Regions from separate parts of the Streptomyces sp. ADI95-16 genome, predicted to be linked through region 2. Evidence: riboswitches for the same ligand, from Rfam matches in the RefSeq annotation. Region 2 holds a riboswitch; the other holds the start of a gene.
The links. A riboswitch is a leader RNA that binds a small molecule or an ion and turns the genes downstream of it on or off. The one in region 2 is predicted to bind glycine.

Region 1: linked by a shared signal. The riboswitch ahead of gcvP (aminomethyl-transferring glycine dehydrogenase) and the one ahead of gcvT (glycine cleavage system aminomethyltransferase GcvT) in region 2 are both predicted to bind glycine.

Annotation. Positions count from the first base shown of each region.
Region 1 covers NZ_CP033581.1:1,808,982-1,812,385, forward strand. The annotation lists gene gcvP (aminomethyl-transferring glycine dehydrogenase) at 1-1,948, opposite strand, end outside; glycine riboswitch at 2,147-2,245, opposite strand; gene EES41_RS07660 (PRC-barrel domain-containing protein) at 2,400-2,795, shown strand; gene EES41_RS42870 (DNA polymerase IV) at 2,797-3,404, opposite strand, start outside.
Region 2 covers NZ_CP033581.1:5,655,924-5,659,327, forward strand. The annotation lists gene glyA (serine hydroxymethyltransferase) at 1-570, opposite strand, end outside; gene gcvH (glycine cleavage system protein GcvH) at 586-966, opposite strand; gene gcvT (glycine cleavage system aminomethyltransferase GcvT) at 1,070-2,185, opposite strand; glycine riboswitch at 2,370-2,473, opposite strand; gene EES41_RS25445 (AAA family ATPase) at 2,728-3,363, shown strand.

The DNA.
Region 1 (3,404 bases), 3.8 Mb from region 2:
GCACGGCGAGCTCGTCGCGGTGCAGCTCGATCTTGGCGCGCAGGTCGGCCGCGTCCACCTCGCCGTCATCGGCGGTCTTGACGACGACGACCTTCATGCCGGCCATCACGGCGCTGGCGGCGTTGGTGCCGTGCGCGGACGAGGGGATCAGGCAGACGGTGCGCTGCTCGTCGCCGTTCGCGCGGTGGTAGGCGCGCACGGCCAGCAGGCCGGCGAGCTCACCCTGGGAGCCGGCGTTCGGCTGGATCGAGACCTTGTCGTATCCGGTGACCTCGCAGAGACGTTCCTCCAGCTCGGTGATGAGCGTGAGGTAGCCCTCCGCCTGCTCCACCGGGGCGAACGGGTGCAGCTGGCCGAACTCGGGCCAGGTCACCGGCTCCATCTCGGTGGTCGCGTTGAGCTTCATGGTGCAGGAGCCCAGCGGGATCATGCCGCGGTCCAGCGCGTAGTCCTTGTCCGAGAGCTTGCGCAGGTAGCGCAGCATCGCGGTCTCGGAGCGGTGCTGGTGGAACACCGGGTGCGTCAGGTACGCGTCCGAGCGCAGCAGGCCCTCGGGCAGCGACTCCGCGGTGGTCTCGTCGAGCGCCTCGATGTCGGCGGTGACGCCGAAGGCGGCCCAGACGGCCTCGACGTCGGCGCGCAGCGTGGTCTCGTCACAGGCGAGGGAGACCAGGTCGGCGTCGACCTGGTACAGGTTGACCCCGCCCTCGCGGGCGGCGGCGACGACCTCGGCAGCACGGCCCGGAACCCGGGCGGTGATCGTGTCGAAGTACGAGCCGTGGACGATCTCGACCCCGCCGGCCGTCAGACCGGCGGCGATCAGCGTCGCGTAGCGGTGGGTGCGGCGGGCGATCGTCCGCAGGCCGTCGGGGCCGTGGTAGACGGCGTACATGCCGGCCATGACGGCGAGCAGCACCTGCGCGGTACAGATGTTGCTGGTGGCCTTCTCGCGGCGGATGTGCTGCTCGCGGGTCTGGAGCGCCAGGCGGTACGCCTTGTTGCCGTCCGCGTCCACGGAGACGCCGACGAGGCGGCCGGGCAGCGAGCGGGCGTGCTTGTCCTGGACGGCCATGTAGCCGGCGTGCGGTCCGCCGAAGCCCATCGGGACGCCGAAGCGCTGCGTGGTGCCGACGGCGATGTCCGCGCCGAGCTCGCCCGGGGAGGTCAGCAGGGTCAGCGCGAGCAGGTCGGCGGAGACGGCGACGATCGCGCCGAGCCCGTGCGCCTGGTCGATGACCGGCTTGATGTCCCGTACGGCACCGGAGGCGCCCGGGTACTGGACGAGGACGCCGTAGACGCCGCGCTCGGCGATCTCGGCCGGGATGCCGTCGGACAGGTCGGCGACGACGACCTCGATGCCGATCGGCTCGGCGCGGGTCTCGATGACGGCGATGGTCTGCGGCAGCGCGTCGGCGTCGATGAGGAAGACGTTGCCCTTGGCCTTGCCCACCCGGCGGGCCAGGGTCATGGCCTCGGCGGCGGCGGTGCCCTCGTCGAGCAGCGAGGCGCCGGAGGTCGGCAGGCCCGTCAGCTCGGCCACGACGGTCTGGAAGTTCAGCAGCGCTTCGAGGCGGCCCTGCGAGATCTCGGGCTGGTACGGCGTGTACGCCGTGTACCAGGCCGGGTTCTCCATGACGTTGCGCAGGATCACCGGCGGCGTGAAGGTCCCGTAGTAGCCGAGGCCGATCATCGACGACAGCACCTGGTTGCGGTCCGCGAGCTGACGGAGCTCGGCGAGCACCTCGGCCTCGGTCCGCGCGTCGGGCAGGTTCAGCGCCTCGGCGGTCTTGATCACATCCGGTACCGCGGCGGCGGTCAGCTCGTCCAGGGAGCCGTAGCCCACCTGGGCGAGCATCTTCGCCTGCGCCTCGGCATCCGGGCCGATGTGGCGCTGCTCGAAGGGGATGCCTCGCTCCAGCTGAGAGAGCGGAATGCGGTTGGCGGTCATGTACGGAGGCCTCCTGGTCGTACGACCTGCGAGGGGCACCACGGCGCGGGCACCCGGACGGCCTCCCCCTCTGTCATCTGCACCTGAGAGCTTCGCCGGTCCTGTCGGGGGTCGCCCTTGAGGTCCGACTTTCACCGTCGGTGAGGAGCGGCACCGGCATTGCGCTCCCGGTACCCGCCCCTGCTTTCCAGAGTGGCCTCACCACGTGCGGTACGTATGCCTGAGAGATTCCGGGGAGGATTTGCTCCTTCGGCGCCTCCGTCGAACTCACTCGGAGGACTCTCCCGCACAGGGTCGACAGCCGCCACCCAGCCTACCAGCGAGGGTCTGGGGGCTCCCTCAAGTGGCTCTCTTCTCCGATATGCACTTTTGTAGTCGGTACGGAGGAGTTGCGACGAGTGCGACGAGTGCGACGAGTGCGCCGAGTGCGACCAGAAGGAGGGACGGGACCGTGCAGACCGACATCGATCCGCGCAACCTGATCGGCCGCAAGGCGTTCGACCGGAACGGCACCAAGATCGGCACCGTCGACGAGGTGTACCTCGACGACGCCACGGGCGTCCCCGAGTGGGCCGCCGTCCGGACGGGCCTGTTCAGCCGGGACGCGTTCGTACCCCTGGAGCCGAGCGAGATGGTCGGGGACACCCTGCGGGTGCCCTTCGAGCGCTCCCTCATCAGGGACGCCCCCGACTTCGGGGTCGGCCGCCACCTCTCTCCCGAGCAGGAGCTGCAGCTCTACCACCACTACGGCCTGGACGTGGCCCTCCCGAGCGACTTCCGCCGGTCACTGCCGCCGGCCCCCGGCTCCGACCGCGACTTCGGCCACCTGGCGGGCGAGGACGGCTGACTCACTCGGCTCCCGCCGCAGGCCCGTCCCCCACCAGCGGCAGCGGATCGGAAGGCGCCAGCTCCGGATCGTCCACCCGGAACGTACGCACCCGGCCCGGCCCGGACCCGGGCCGCTCGAACCGCACGGTCACCCGCCCCACCCCACTCCCCTGCACCCACCCCGCCCCATAAACGGCATGCCACACATCACTCCCCGCCCCCCACCGTCTCCCCACCCCGACGCCCTCAGCACCCCCGGCGGCCCCAGCAGCCACGGCACCTCCAGACACCCCGGTGCCCCCAGCGCCCCCAGGCACCCCGCCCCCAGCGGCCCCGGCGCCCCCTGCACCCCCAGCGACTCCGGTGCCGCCGGGCACCCCGGCGGCCCCGCCGGCTCTCGGCGCACCGGAAGCGTCGGCCGCGTCGACAGTCCCACCGGCTTCACCGGACCCGGCCCCGGGCGTACCGGCGCTCCTGGGGGCCCCATCTGCCCCGTGCACCTCGGCAGCCGCAGCGGATCCGTCCGGGCCCGCCTCTACGGCCCCATCAGCGCCGGCACTCACCCGCGCACCACCAACACCCCCAACGGGGTCCAGACCGGCCCCAGACGCCCCGACAGCCCCGAGCA
Region 2 (3,404 bases):
CGCGATGCGGCGGAAGGCGGCGAAGTCCAGCTGGCGCGGGTAGGCGGACCAGCCGGCGACGATCAGCTGCGGCTTGGACTCCTTGGCGAGGCGCTCGACCTCGGCCATGTCCACCTGGCCCGACTCGTCGACGTGGTACGGGACCACGTTGTAGAGCTTGCCGGAGAAGTTGATCTTCATGCCGTGGGTCAGGTGACCGCCGTGGGCCAGGTTCAGGCCCATGATCGTGTCGCCCGGCTTCAGCAGCGCGAACATCGCCGCCGCGTTGGCCTGCGCGCCCGAGTGGGGCTGCACGTTCGCGGCCTCGGCGCCGAACAGCGCCTTGACGCGGTCGATCGCGATCTGCTCGACGACGTCGACGTGCTCGCAGCCGCCGTAGTAGCGGCGGCCGGGGTAGCCCTCGGCGTACTTGTTGGTCAGGACCGAGCCCTGGGCCTCCATGACGGCGACCGGGGCGAAGTTCTCCGACGCGATCATTTCCAGGGTGGACTGCTGGCGCACGAGCTCGGCGTCGACGGCGGCGGCGACATCGGGGTCGAGCTCGTGGAGAGGGGTGTTCAGTACGGACATCAGGATCCCCTGGGGTCAGTTACCGGCGGTGAGCTTGGCGTACTCGTCGGCGGAGAGCAGATCGGCCGGCTCCTCCGCGACGCGCACCTTGAACAGCCAGCCGCCCTCGAAGGGGGCCGTGTTGACGAGCGCCGGGTCCTCCACGACGTCCTGGTTGGCCTCGACGACCTCGCCGGTGACGGGGGAGTACAGGTCGCTGACCGACTTGGTCGACTCCAGCTCGCCGCAGGTCTCGCCCGCGGTCACCGTGTCGCCGACCTCGGGAAGCTGGGCGTAGACGACGTCACCGAGCGCGGTGGCCGCGAACTCCGTGATGCCGACCGTCGCGACGCCGTCCTCGGCGGTCGACAGCCACTCGTGCTCCTTGCTGTAACGCAGCTGCTGGGGGTTGCTCATGACCTGATTCTCCTGGATGCGGGGGAGTGCGAACGAACAGGGCGTCTCGACTGGCGAGACGGGTCTGCCGGGATTGCTGCCGGGGCCCGGTACGGGACCGCGGCTACTTCTGCCGCTTGTAGAACGGCAGAGCCACAACCTCGTACGGCTCATGCGTACCGCGAATGTCGACGCCGACGCCGGAGGTGCCGGGCGCGGCGTGCGCCGCGTCCACGTACGCCATCGCGATCGGCTTGCCCAGCGTCGGGGACGGGGCACCGGAGGTGACCTCGCCGATGACCTCGCCGCCGGCCACGACCGGGAACCCGGCGCGCGGAACGCGGCGGCCCTCGGCGATCAGACCGACCAGCTTGCGCGGCGGGTTGCCGGCGGCCCGCTCGGCGGCGGCCTCCAGCGCGGCGCGGCCCACGAAGTCGCCCTCCTTCTCGAACTTCACGACCCGGCCCAGACCCGCGTCGAACGGGGTGAGGGAGGTGGTCAGCTCGTGCCCGTACAGCGGCATGCCCGCCTCCAGGCGCAGGGTGTCGCGGCAGGACAGACCGGCCGGGACCAGGCCGACGCCCTCGCCGGCCTTGGTCAGCGCCTGCCACAGCTCCACGGCGTGCTCGGGGGAGACGAACAGCTCGAAGCCGTCCTCGCCGGTGTAGCCGGTACGGGCGATCAGCGCGGGCACGCCCGCGACGGTGCCCGGCAGGCCGGCGTAGTACTTCAGGCCGTCCAGGTCGGCGTCGGTCAGCGAGGCGAGGATGCCGGGGGACTCCGGGCCCTGCACGGCGAGCAGCGCGTACGCGTCGCGGTCGTCGCGGACCACGGTGTCGAAGCCGGCGGCGCGCTCGGTCAGCGCGTCCAGGACGACCTGCGCGTTGGAGGCGTTCGCGACGACCATGAACTCGCTCTCGCCGAGGCGGTAGACGATCAGGTCGTCGACGATCCCGCCGTCCTCCCGGCAGATGTGCGTGTAGCGGGCCCGGCCGACGCCGACGGTGGAGATGTTGCCGACCAGCGCGTAGTCCAGGGCCTTGACGGCCTCCGGGCCGGTCAGGGTGATCTCGCCCATGTGGGAGAGGTCGAACAGGCCGGCCTTGGTGCGCACGGCGTTGTGCTCGTCGCGCTCACTGGCGTACCGCAGCGGCATGTCCCAGCCCGCGAAGTCGGTCATGGTCGCACCGAGCGAGCGGTGCAGCGCGTCGAGGGCGGTCAGGCGGGGGGCAGTGCTCATGGGTGTGGCTCCCGGGTCCCAGGGCATGACATGACGAGGACGATCCTCCCCATCTGTCATCGGAACCTGAGAGGTTCGCCGAGAGTTCCCGGTCGGACCCGGGGAACGTCGACTTGCACCTTGGGTGGAGCACACGCGGATGCCGTCGTGAGGGACGGCGGCGCGGCTCGCTTTTCAGATCTGCCTCATCCACGCGGTACGGGGCCTGAGAGATTCAAGGGAGGTACTTGCTCCTTCGGCGCCCGGACACGGCCTTGCGGCGTGCCGGGACTCTCCCGCGCGGATTCAAGCGGCCGGTATGCAGTTGGTGTCCAGATGGCGCACATCATTGCACGCGGGTGCCGGGTGTGGGCGTACGGGGCCCGAAAGCGTGTGCTGATCGAAATATGTGGCCGATCGACGCCGGGCCCGGCCGGAACCGGGACCCCGGGATTACCGTCTCTTTACACTTGGTGGGCACGGGGCCCTGAGGGCCCGATTCGGGGGAGGCGATCAGTGTGCGGAGATTCGGAGTACTGGCGACGACCGGGACCGTGGAAGGGGTGCCGGCGCAGCGGAGGCCCTTCGCGGCCCCCGCCGCCGCTTCCGCCGTGCCCGTACGTGATCTGCGCGGGCCGGGGACGGGCGGCGGCCGGCCCCCGCGCCGGCTCGGGTTCGCCGCGGGCGACATCGTGGTGGTGTCCGGCCTCCCCGGCGGCGGCAAGAGCACCCTGATCAAGCGGGCCGCGGCCGACGGCGGCATCGACTCCCAGGACGCCCGCGAGCGCTGGGAGGGGCGGATGCCGGGCCCGCTGCCGTACGCCGTGTACCGGCCGCTCGTCCGGGTCGCGCACTACTGGGGGCTGTGGCGGACCCTGCGCTCCGGCGCCTCCGCCGTCGTCCACGACTGCGGCACCCAGAGCTGGGTCCGCGCGCTGCTCGCCGCCGCCGCGCGGCGACGGGGGCGGGCCCTGCACCTGGTCCTGCTCGACACCAGCGCCGAGGAGGCCCTGTCCGGGCAGGCGGCCCGGGGCCGGGGCGTCTCCCCGTACGCCTTCGCCCGCCACCAGGGCGCGGTGGCCCGCCTGCTGCGCGCCGCCGAATCGGGCCGCCCCCCGGCCGGCTGCGCCTCGGCCACCCTCCTCGACCGCGCCTCCGCCGCCGCCATCACCCACATCGACTTCACCGCCCCGTCCTGACCGCCGCCCCGGCGGGGGCAACTCCAGCCCCGCCGGCGTTT